2 regions of the Acidovorax sp. GW460-11-11-14-LB4 genome follow, and region 2 is predicted to be linked to the other one. Evidence: predicted binding sites of a transcription regulator. Region 2 holds the regulator's gene; the other holds the start of a gene.
The links. The regulator FNR, encoded in region 2, switches genes on or off when oxygen is low (the NO sensors DNR and NnrR bind a similar motif). The targets are predictions, from matches to a motif close to TTGATNNNNATCAA.
Positions count from the first base shown of each region.

Region 1: the regulator FNR is predicted to act here: its motif matches at 1,839-1,852, upstream of AC07X4_RS05485 (TraR/DksA family transcriptional regulator).

Region 1 is NZ_JBWKYJ010000008.1:13,267-19,359, forward strand. Features, by position in the region: gene AC07X4_RS05470 (TonB-dependent receptor) at 1-567, opposite strand, end outside; gene AC07X4_RS05475 (DUF2946 family protein) at 648-1,019, opposite strand; gene AC07X4_RS05480 (glutathione S-transferase) at 1,142-1,789, shown strand; gene AC07X4_RS05485 (TraR/DksA family transcriptional regulator) at 1,913-2,284, shown strand; gene AC07X4_RS05490 (hypothetical protein) at 2,349-2,723, shown strand; gene AC07X4_RS05495 (VOC family protein) at 2,775-3,188, shown strand; gene AC07X4_RS05500 (MarC family protein) at 3,185-3,778, shown strand; gene AC07X4_RS05505 (Rrf2 family transcriptional regulator) at 3,866-4,414, opposite strand; gene nhaR (transcriptional activator NhaR) at 4,563-5,459, shown strand; tRNA gene AC07X4_RS05515 (tRNA-Met) at 5,618-5,694, opposite strand; gene rplQ (50S ribosomal protein L17) at 5,717-6,093, opposite strand, start outside.
Region 2 is NZ_JBWKYJ010000018.1:42,789-48,881, forward strand. Features, by position in the region: gene AC07X4_RS09420 (sulfite exporter TauE/SafE family protein) at 1-712, opposite strand, end outside; gene hemN (oxygen-independent coproporphyrinogen III oxidase) at 718-2,100, opposite strand; gene fnr (fumarate/nitrate reduction transcriptional regulator Fnr) at 2,290-3,012, shown strand; gene AC07X4_RS09435 (hypothetical protein) at 3,123-3,416, opposite strand; gene AC07X4_RS09440 (FixH family protein) at 3,474-3,752, opposite strand; gene ccoG (cytochrome c oxidase accessory protein CcoG) at 3,817-5,262, opposite strand; gene ccoP (cytochrome-c oxidase, cbb3-type subunit III) at 5,344-6,093, opposite strand, start outside.

The sequences.
Region 1 (6,093 bases), on a different contig from region 2:
CGCCTCGAACTTTGTCGGCATGCGCGTGACGTAGTCCACCACCGCACCCACCGAGTTGCCTGCATAGGCGGCCGAAAACGGGCCGTAGAGCACGTCCACGCGCTCAATTTCTTCCGGCGTGACCAGCATCCAGCGTGGCGCGTTGGTGGGGCCGTTGCCCAGGTAGTTGCTCAGCAAAATGCCATCGGCAAACACCATGGACCGCGCCGGGTTGCCCGTGCCCGAGGCGCGGGTGGACAGCACGGCGTGGTTGTAGTCGCCGATATAGCGCTTGCGCACCAGCAGACTGGGCAGGTACTTGAGGGCGTCTTCGCTGTCGGTGGCGTTGATCGCATGCTCGATCTGCTCGCGCGTCACGCCCTCGATGGTGGTGGGGATCTGCGTGGGCAGCGAGGTGGGCTGGCCGCCGGTGATGGTGACCACGCCCAGTTCCTTGACCGGGGCATGGCTGGTGGTGCTGGTGCTGTCAGCGGTCTGGGCGAATGCGGATGAAGCCCCGGCGGACGCGATGCCAAGGACGACGGGAAAGGCACTGGCCACGGCCAGCGCCATGCGGCTTTTGCGCATGGAAACTCCTGAAAATCAAACCAAATAGGCCGCAAGCGCAAGTGAATCATGCGCCAGCAGCTATCGAATCAATAGCGATTTCAGGAGAGCGATGGGGGCCCGCGCGGCGGCAGGGGCGCGGCGGTGCGCGCTGCAATGTGCGCGGCAGGGATGGGGCGCAGGGCATGCGCCAACGGGTGAACCACAGGCAGCTGGGCCTGCGATGCGGGAGGGGGAGCGCCCACATGCGCGCACATCGGGCAGTCCAGCGTGTGGCTGGGCAGCTCCTTGGCGCCGTCGTCGGTCTTGACCAGCACCTTGATCGCACCTGAGCCGGAGCAGATCAGCTCCATTGCCTGCGGGTGCACCAGCGGCGACGCAACGGCCACGCCGATCGACAACACAAACCACGCCAGCACACAGCGGGCGAGCCAGCGAAGGCTGCGGATGGTTTGGAGGGACGGCAACGACATGGAAGCGCCATTGTAGGTGCGCAGTCCGCGCCAGCCAGCGTACGGGTCATCTGCGTGACCGCCCCGCACCAGGTGCGGGCCTAGGATGTGCTCTTGCCCCTACAACACATCGGAGACACACCATGCTCACACTCTGCGGCTTTTCGGCCAGCAACTACTACAACAAGGTCAAGCTTGCGCTGCTCGAAAAGGGCCTGCCGTTCACCGAAGAACTGGCCTGGGTGGGCGAGACCGATCGCAGCGCCAGCCCGCTGGGCAAGGTGCCCTACCTGCGCACGCCGCAGGGAGCACTGTGTGAATCGGCGGTGATCGCCGACTACATCGAAGCCGCCCACCCCGATCACCCACTGATCCCGGCCGACCCCTTCCAGGCCGCCAAGGTGCGCGAGCTGATCACCTTTCTGGAGTTGCACCTGGAGCTGGTGGCACGCAACCTGTATCCGCAGGCGTTCTTTGGCGGCACCGTGAGCGACACCGCCAAGGAAAAGGTGGGCGCACAGCTGCAGAAGAACATTGCCGCCTTCGGCCAGTTGGCAAAGTTCAGCCCCTACGTGGGCGGCGACACCTTCACGATGGCCGACTGCGCGGCCGTCGTTCACCTGCCGCTGGTCAGCTCCGCCACCAAGATCATCTACGGCAAGGACTACCTGGCCGACCTGCCTGTGCGCGACTACCTCGCCCGCATGGCCGAACGCCCCCATGTGCAGCGCGTGAACGCGGACCGCAAGACCAACACCGCCGAGATGCTGGCGCGCCCGCCCAAGCGCTGAGCCCGCCACGCAGCGGTGTCACCAGGGTGGGGACACCGCGCGCCATCCCTTGACCTTGGTCAACCCAGCGCGCCGCGCACAGGCGCACCATGCAGGTATCCGATCACCCCGAGGAGACCCCGCATGGACAAGACCCAAGCCGCACCTTTCCGCCAGCAGTTACTGGCCCAGCAATCCGAGTTGCTGGCCCAGCTGGCCGCGCAGCGCGGTGGTGTCATCGGCCGCGCCGAAGCCGCCGCCGACCACTTCGGACAACCGGAAGACCCGCGTGCCCAGGTTGCCACCGAACGCGAGCTGGAATTTGCCCTGGACGAACGCGAGACCGCACACCTGGCGGCGGTCGAGGCCGCCCTGGCCCGCATCGAAGCCGGCACCTACGGCGAGTGCACGGATTGCGGCACCCACATCACCGCCGCCCGCCTGCACGCCACGCCCGAGGCCGCACGCTGTGTGCATTGCCAGGAAAAGGCCGAGCAACACCGGCGGGCGGCATGAGCGAATGCACGCACTCAGGCTGCTTCTTTCCCGTTTTTTGTCACTCCTTCAAGAAAGCCGATTCATGAGCACTTTTCACGCCGTTGTCTGGATGGACCAATCCGAAGCCCATGTGGTGATGTTCGATCGCGAACACGCGGAAGCCCAGCGCATCAAGTCCCGCAGCCACCACAAGCACCAGGGCAAGGCCGACGACCTCGCGCCGTTTTTTGCCGATATCGCCCAGACACTGACCCACACCCGCGAGGTGCTGCTGGCCGGCCCGGGCCTGGTGCGCAACCAGTTCCGCGACTGGGCCGCCAAACACCATGCGGCCGTGGCCGGCGTGGTGGTGGACTCGGTGGCCGCAGACCATCCGACAGACGCCCAGCTGGTGGCCATGGCGCGCCAGTATTTCAAGAAGTTTGACAACATGGCCGCCGATCCGTCGGTCGCCTGACCGACCTGCAGGCCACGCCACGGTGTGGCACTGGCTGCTATCCTCTGCGGGATGCGCAGCCTTTTTCACCTCGCCTTTCACGTCACCGACCTGGATGCCGCCCGGCGCTTTTACGGCGGCGTGCTGGGCTGCCTGGAGGGCCGAAGCACCGACACCTGGGTGGACTTCGACTTCTTCGGCCACCAGATCTCGTTGCATCTGGGCACGCCGTTTGCCAGCGCCCGCACCGGGCACGTGGGAGACCATCTGGTGCCCATGCCGCACTTCGGCGCCATCCTGGAGTTGCCCGACTGGCATGCGCTGGCCGCACGACTGAAGGCCGCCGACACCGCCTTCGTGCTGGAGCCGCAGGTGCGTTTTGAAGGCCAGCCGGGCGAACAGTGGACGATGTTCTTCCACGACCCCAGCGGCAACCCGATCGAGATCAAGGGCTTTCGCTCGCTGGACGCGGTGTACGCAACGTGAGCTACACCTTCGCGTCGGCCACCATCCTGCTCCTGCTGATCACCGATCCGCTGGGCAACATCCCCATCTTTGCCAATGCCCTGCGGGGCGTGGCGCCCGAGCGCCGGGCGCGGGTGATCCTGCGGGAGGTGCTCATTGCGTTTGCACTGCTGCTGGTGTTCCTGTTCTTCGGAGCGGAGTTCCTGCGGGTCATGAATTTGAGCGACTTGTCGCTGCAGATTGCCGGTGCCGTGGTGTTGTTTCTGATCGCACTGCGCATGATCTTTCCGTCGGCGGACGGACCACAGGCGGAGCTACCGGGCGAGCCGCTGATCGTGCCGCTGGCCATCCCCGCGCTGGCAGGCCCTTCGGCGCTGGCCACGGTGATGCTGCTGGTGGCCCAGGCCCCGGAGCGGCGATGGGAATGGGTGGGCGCACTGTGCGTCACCATGGCCGTGTGTGCCGTGGTGTTGCTGCTGGCCGAGCGCATCCAGCGCCTGGTGGGCGAACGCGTGGTGATGGCGTTTGAACGCCTGATGGGCCTGATCCTGGTCGCGATCTCGGTGGAGATGCTGATCCGGGGAATCAAGCAGCTGGCGCACCAGCTGTAGCCCGCGCCAGGAGCCGCTGGCCACGGCCCTCGTGTGTGCGTGGCGCCGTTCACAGCGCCCCGCAGCACCATATGGCGGCCGCTTCCTTCAGCGACGCTGCAGGATCGGCATGGTCCCCAGGGCAAACACCGAGTTGGGCACGTTGACCCGCGCCATCAAAGGGCGGGGCTTGGGTGCCAGCGGCAGCTTGGCCCGCGCAGCAGGGGCCTTCTCCTCCACGACCGTGCCCTGCTCCAGCGCCTGGGTGACAAGGTCCTGAAGCGTCACCGACTGCAGGTACTCCATCACCCGGGAGTTGAAGCTGGTCCACAGTTCTCCCGTCATGGATTTGACCTGGGCGGCCTGACTGGGCCCCAGGTTCTGCAGCTCGTCGGTCTTGAGGTTTTCTACCGCCAGGATGATTTCAGCCACCGATACCTGCTCCGCTTGCCGCGCCAGGGTATAGCCGCCACCGGGCCCTCGGGTACTGTCTACCAAGCCGGCGCGGCGCAGTGCGCTGAACAGCTGTTCAAGGTAAGACAGAGAAATCCCCTGCCGTGCGCTGATGGTGGACAAGGGCACGGGCCGCATCTTCTGGCGCAGGGCCAGGTCGGTCATGGCGGACACCGCCAGCTGTCCTCGGGTCGTGATACGCATCGTTGCTACTCCTTGTGAACACAGGCAGCTCCAGGCCGCAGCGCAGATCGCCACGGAAGCTGCCAAACGTCAATGTAGAGAATTTCATACTTCGCGTATATTCGTTTTATTGAGTTTTATTCTTCGATTTATACGAAGTATTGACAGTATGAACTTCAAGCACCTGCGCTATTTCTGGACGGTTGCCAAGGCTGGCGGTGTGATGCGGGCCGGTGAGCAGCTCAACACCACTCCGCAAACACTGTCCGGCCAGATCAAGCAGCTGGAAGAATGGCTGGGCCACGACCTGTTCCGGAAAAGGGGACGGGGACTGGAGCTGACCAGTGAGGGGCGTGTGGCCCTGGGTTATGCCGAACAGATCTTCGCGCTGGGCGACGAGCTGGAAAAATCCATCCGGCTGGCGCGTGGACAAGAGAAGCCGCTGGAATTCCGCGTGGGGGTGGCCGACTCGATAGCCAAGTCGGTGGCCTACCACCTGCTGGAGCCTGCACTGGGCATGCCGCAGCGCGTGCACATGACCTGCCATGAGGGCAAGTTCCCCGAATTGATTGCGCAGTTGAGCCTGCACCGGCTGGACCTGGTGTTGGCCGACGAGCCTGTTTCCAACAAGATCGGCGTCAAAGCCTTCAACCACCCGCTGGGCACCAGCAGCATGAGTTTTTTGTGCGCTCCCGCCCTGCGTGCGCAGTTGGAGGGGCCGTTCCCCCAGTGCCTGCATGGTGCGCCCATGCTCATCCAAGGTCCCATGTCGTCCGTTCGCCAGCAACTCGACCACTGGCTGAACAAGCACCACCTGCAACCCCGCCTGGTCGGCGAGTTTGACGACAGCGCGTTGATGAATGCGTTTGGGCGTGAAGGCCGGGGCATCTTCACATCCCCCTCCGTGCTGGAAGAGGAGACCACTGCTCAGTTTGGCGTGGAGGTTATCGGCCGCTCCTCAGACTTGGTGGAGGAATTCTTTGCGATCTCCATTGAAAGGCGCATTACGCACCCCTGTGTGGTGGCCATCACCAAGGCCGCCAAGGCAGATCTGTTCGCTCACTGAGCCGGTAGGAGCGCGATGGCGCTCTGCGCAGGAGGAACAAGTTGTCATCAACACGCCAACTCGCGCCCTCATGGAGGAGCACAAGCAACGAGTGAGAGCACAAACAAAAACGCCCACTGTGGAGTGGGCGTTTTGTTTTAGCAATGCTTGCTATGTTTTGGTTGCGCGAGAAGGATTTGAACCTCCGACCTTTGGGTTATGAGCCCAACGAGCTACCAGACTGCTCCATCGCGCGGTAAGAAATAAATTATACCCTATTATTCAGCTGCTGCCGAATTATTTTCGGTTTCTGCGGCACGATCGACCAATTCGACCAGGGCCATAGGCGCATTGTCACCCACGCGGAAGCCCATCTTCAGAATGCGGGTGTAACCGCCAGGACGCACCTTGAAACGCGGGCCCAGGTCGTTGAACAGCTTGGTCACGCTATCACGGTCACGCAGACGGTTGAATGCCAGGCGGCGGTTGGCGACAGAATCTTCCTTGGCCAAGGTGATCATGGGCTCGATCACGCGGCGCAGTTCCTTGGCCTTGGGGACGGTGGTCTTGATGACTTCGTGCTCGATGAGCGAGTTCATCATGTTCTGCAGCATCGCGAGGCGGTGCGAGCTGGTGCGGTTGAGTTTGCGAAGGC
Region 2 (6,093 bases):
GCGACGGCTTGTAAATGAGATCCATCCACAGCGCCCAGGCAGCTACCGCGCACAGCATGGCGCCTGCGGCCCTCGTGCCCCACTGCGCCCGCGCGAGATTCAGGCGGTTGCGAAGGCTGCTCCAAGCCCAGGGGCCGCCCACCAGCCACACCCCGCTGCCCACTGCAAACAGAGCCATGGTCAGGGCACCCTCCAGCGCCCCCCCGCTGAGCGCCGCGACCAACAGGGCCGAATAGAGCAGTCCACAAGGCATCAGGGCCCACAGGACCCCGGCCGCCATCACTCCGCCCGGTGCCCCGACCAGCGGACGAACACGCGCCCACACGGAGCGGCCCGCCTGCTCCACCCAGGCAGGCTGCCGCGACTGCACCATCATCATGAGCCCCCAGGCCATCACCGCCACATGCATGAGTGTCCAGGCGGGGCGCAGCGCGCTGGTTTGCTGGGTCAGCCATGCCAGACTGTCCATGGCCAAGGCCGCCAGTGCACCTGCGCTGGCATACCCCACCAGGCGCCCTGCGTGAAAGGCCATGGTGCGCTGCAGCGCACCACCACGCGGCGCCCAGCGCACCTCCTGCTCCGCACCACCGTCCGCCTGTGGTGCGCCGCCCTGCCGCACCAATGCTCCGCACGGCGCGGAACACATGGCCAAGCAATGGGACCCGCCAGCGAGTCCCATGAGCAAAGCAGTCCAGCCAACAGTGGCAAGCATAGGTGTCAGATGATGCGCGAAAACCGGGCGCGGTTGCGGTCCGCCTGCAGATAACGGTCAAAAACCATGGCGATACCGCGCACGAAGAACCACCCGGTGGCGGTCACTTCAATGCCCTCCGGCCCCACCCGTACCAACCCCTGCTCCTGCATACCCTCCAGCTGCGCCAACTCTGCTGCGAAGTACTGGCGGAAATCGATCAACCACGCCTGCTCCATCGGCTCGAACAGCAGCTCGCCCTGGCACATCAGGGCCATGATGGCCGCGCGGCGCACCAGGTCGTCGCGGGTCAGGGCGAGCCCGCGGACCACAGGTAGCCGCCCCTGGTCCAGGAAGTCGTAGTACTCGTCCAGCGTCTTCGAGTTCTGGCTGTAAGTCGCCCCTACCCGGCCGATGGCCGATACGCCCAGCCCAATCAGGTCGCAGTCTGGCTGCGTGCTGTAGCCCTGGAAGTTGCGGTGCAAGCGTCCCTGGCGCTTGGCCACAGCCAGTGCGTCGGTAGGCAGAGCAAAGTGGTCCATGCCCACATAGACATACCCAGCGTCCATGAACGCATCGAGTGAGCGCGAGAGCATGGACAGCTTGCTCGCGCCTGTGGGCAATTCGGCGGAGATGATGCGACGCTGTGGCTTGAAACGCTCCGGCAAGTGTGCATAGGCATACAACGCAATGCGGTCAGGCCGCAGCTGCGCCACCTGCGCCAGCGTGCGGTCAAAAGACTCTGGCGTCTGGCGCGGCAGGCCGTAGATCAGGTCCACGTTCACCGAATCAAATCCCAGCGAGCGGGCGGACTCCACCAGTGCAAAAACCTGCTCTGCAGGCTGAATGCGGTGCACGGCCTTTTGCACTTCGGCATCAAAGTCCTGCACGCCAAAACTCAGGCGGTTAAAGCCCAATTCAGCCAGGAGCGCCAGACGCTCGGAGTTGACCGTGCGCGGATCCACTTCGATCGAGTATTCGCCCCCGGGCGCCAGCGTGAAGCTGCGCTTGAGCATGGCCATCAGCTCCCGCAAGCCCGCATCGGAGAGGAAGGTGGGCGTGCCACCGCCCAGGTGCAATTGGCTCACCACCTGTCCTACGCCACAGTGCGCGGTGTGCAGGTCGATCTCGCGGCTCAGATAGCGCAAGTAGACCTCGGCGCGGTCATGGTGTTTGGTGATGATCTTGTTGCAGGCGCAGTAGTAGCACAGGGATTCGCAAAACGGGATGTGCACGTACAGGGACAGCGGCATGGCCTTGGCCAGCGTGCCCGAACGGCGCTGTTGCAGCGCCAGCACATAATCTTCCTGACCGAAGGCCTCCACAAATCGGTCGGCCGTTGGATAGGACGTATAACGGGGCCCTGGCACGTCAAAGCGGCGCAGAAGATCTGGCGAAACAGCAGTCATGGGGAAATTTCCTTGCGTACACCTTGACTGTGCCGTAGGCTCCGGGACATGTCCTTGACCTGCATCAAGTGAACCAACAAGCGATACGGCGACAATTTGATGAAGGTCAGCCGCTCGCCCGCGCCCTGTATTCAGGTTCGTGTACGGCATGCACGATATGCTCGACCAACAACCCAAGTCCATGTGCCTATGAACCCGCTCACCATCAAAGTCGCCTGCTCCAACTGCAACCTCCGCGAGCTGTGCATGCCCGTGGGCTTGAACGAAGAGCAGCTCCAGCGCATTGACGAGGTGGTTGCCGTCCGTCGCAAAGTCAAACGCGGAGGGACGCTGTTTCGCAATGGCGAGTCCTTCACGTCCCTGTATGCCATCCGCACCGGGTTCTTCAAGACCTGCGTGGCCACAGAAGACGGTCGCGACCAGGTCACGGGCTTTCAGATGGCGGGCGAGATCATCGGGCTTGACGGTATCGTCAATGACCACCATACCTGTGATGCGGTGGCACTTGAAGACGCCGAAGTGTGTGTCATGCCCTTCGACCGCATTGAAGAGCTGTCACGCGAAGTCACAGCCCTGCAGCACCACGTGCACAAGATCATGAGTCGCGAGATCGTGCGCGAGCACGGCGTGATGTTGCTGCTGGGCAGCATGCGTGCCGAAGAACGCCTGGCCGCCTTTTTGCTGAACCTGGTGCAGCGCCTGCATGCACGGGGCTTCTCGCAGTCGGAACTGGTGTTGCGCATGACGCGCGAAGAAATCGGCAGCTACCTCGGCCTCAAACTCGAAACGGTCAGCCGGACCTTCTCCAAGTTTGTGGAAGAAGGGATCGTGGAAGTCAAACAGCGCCATGTGCGCATCCTCGACACCGATGCCCTGCGACGCATCGTGAACAGCCAGCAGACCTGCCACTGACGACACTGACACCGAGCCACTTCCACGCGGAGGGCCGGTTCCGCACCAAGTACAACCATCTCTTGCGAAACGGCATGCATTGCATGCCCAGACAAGCAGGCGAAAAGGGTTCAGGGGCAGGACGATGTCTTGCGGCAATCGTCGGGGCGCTCCCCATCGGGCACCGGGCACCGGTTGACCTCGAACGGAGACATGGACAGCAGTGTCGTCAATGCGCTCGTGGCCATGGTGATGGCCCAAAACACAAAAAATGCGAGGGTGTACACCCCTTGCCGTGACAGCGCCAGGGGCTGGCCGAACCAGTGCAGGTCCTGGGGGTCCACCATGGCAAAAACCAGCATCTCCAGCACGCCCGCCATCAAGAAGGCGGGCCATGCAATCCACATCAGGCGTTGCGTCCACATATCGGTTCTGTCTCCTGGTGCTGCCTGGGGTCGCTGGGGGCAGCGACCGGAGGGTTGTCAGCGTGGTTGGTCTTGCACAGGGGTGGCCGCATGGTTGCGGGCCTTGAGGGCCGGTGCCAGGCTTTTCTCCGGCGCCACCAAGGTCTTATTGATCTCAATGCCCTGGCGGTAGTAATCCTCGGCTACCACCGGGTCAGGCCGAGAAATCGCCAGCCACAGCGTCACAAAGCCAGCCACGATCACGATGGCAGGCCCGGCAATCACCAGCCACACATGGCCGAACTTCCACCAGGGCACGGGAATTGCCGGTGTCGCGATGGCAGGGTTTGAAGACATGGTGCTCTACTCCTCAACAATATCGGTCAAAGTGCGGCCCTGAAAGGCCCCACCGGGATGCCGCTCAACGCGGCACAAGAAACACGGATTTTTCCGTCACATGGGCAGCTGCCCCTACGGCCTGCACGTCAAACTGAACCGCATGCGAGCCCGAAGTGGCAGAACCGTACGGAATCTGCAAACGCACGGCCACCCAGCGCGACTCTGCTGCGCCAATATCCACTTCGGCCTCGGAGGCCACCTCCAGCCCCTCCAGTCCACGCGCGCTGATGCGGTAGCGCTGTTCGCCCTCCGTGGCATTCATGATCTGCAGCCGGTAAATATTCTCCAGTTTGCCCCCCGCCACAATGCGCGAGAGCGCGGCCCGGTCACGCACGACATCCACCTTCAGCGGCGTGCGCACCACCAGGCTGGCCAGCATGGCAACGCACAGTGCTACCAGTACGGCGGTGTAGATCAGCACACGCGGACGCAACACGCGACGCAGCATCTGGGACTGCGTCCAGCGCTTGGCCACGCCGTTCTGGGTGGAATAGCGGATCAGGCCACGCGGGTACTGCATCTTGTCCATCACCGTATTGCAGGCGTCCACACACAACCCGCAACCAATGCACTCATATTGCAAGCCCTTCCGGATATCGATGCCCACCGGACAGACCTGCACACACAGCGAGCAGTCAATGCAGTCGCCAAGCCCCTGGGCCTTGTAGTCAATGTTCTTCTTGCGCGGGCCGCGCTGCTCGCCACGCTCAGGGTCGTAGGTGACGATGAGCGTGTCTTTATCAAACATTGCGCTCTGAAAGCGCGCATAGGGGCACATGTACTTACAGACCTGCTCGCGCATGAAGCCTGCGTTGCCGTAGGTGGCAAAACCGTAGAACAGCACCCAGAAAATCTGCCAGCCGCCTTCAAACGCCAGCAGCTCGCTGCCCAGTTCGCGGATGGGCACGAAGTACCCTACGAAAGTGAACCCAGTCCACAGGGCCACGGCGATCCACACCACCTGCTTGAGAAACTTTTTGCGGATCTTCTCGAACGTCCAGGGACCGTTGTCCAGACGGAGGCGGGCACTGCGATCGCCTTCGATCTTGTGCTCGATCCACATGAACATTTCGGTGTACACCGTCTGCGGACAGGCAAAGCCACACCAAAGGCGCCCTGCCACGGCGGTGAAGAGGAACAGCGACAGCGCCGAAATGATCAGAAGGCCGGTGAGATAGATGAAATCCTGCGGATATAGCACCAAGCCAAAGATGTAGAACCTGCGAGCCCCCAAATCAAACAGCACCATCTGGCGCTGGCCCCATTCAAACCACGGCAGCCCGTAAAACACCAGCTGCGTCAAAAGCACCATGCCCCAACGCCAGCGCGCAAACAATCCGCTGATCGAGCGCGGGTAGATCTTCTTTTGCGCTTCGTACAGCGAGATGATCTCGCCCGCAGAGGACGCATCGGCGGCGACTGGCGTAATCGGGATGACCTTGCGAGCAGGCTCGCTGGGTGTGCTCATGGTGTCGCTTTATGAACGGAGGACAGGCTTACTCTGAAAAGAAAACCCGGGCAGTGCCTCAAGCACCGCCCGGCGGACATATCAACGTGCAGCCACCTGCTTGTTCGACAGGCCCCACACATAGGCAGAGAGTACGCCGATCTGCGCCTCGGTCAACTTCTCGGCCTGTGCAGGCATCTGGTTGACCTTTCCGTTGTTGATCATGGCCGTGATGGCAGCCTCGCCCCAGCCATGCAGCCAGATGTCGTCGGTCAGGTTGGGTGCACCCAGTGCCTGGTTGCCCTTGCCATCCATGCCGTGGCAGGCCGCGCAAGCCGCAAATTTGGACTTGCCCAGCGATGCACGCAGCGAGTCGTGCGGGCTACCCGACAGGCTCAACACGTAATGCGACAGGTTGCGCACGTCTTCTGGGGTTCCCACGGCCGCTGCCATAGGAGGCATGTTGCCGATGCGGCCCTTCTCCAGCGTCTCGCGGATCTTTTCGGGTGTGCCGCCATGCAGCCAGTCGTTGTCCGTCAGGTTCGGGAAGCCCTTGCTGCCGCGTGCATCCGAGCCGTGGCACTGCGCGCAGTTGTTCATGAACAAGCGCTCGCCAATGGCATGGGCCTGCGGGTCCTTGGCCACGTCTTCGGGCTTCATGGATACAAAGCGGGCATACAGGGGCTCCAGCTCCGTCTTGGCCTTGGCCATTTCGGCTTCGTACTCCCCCTTTTGCGTCCAGTTGAGCTTGCCGGTAAAGCTGCCAAGACCTGGGTAGGCAGCCAGGTAGCCCAGGCCAAAGACGATGGTGATGACGAACAGCCACACCCACCAGCGCGGCAGGGGGTTGTT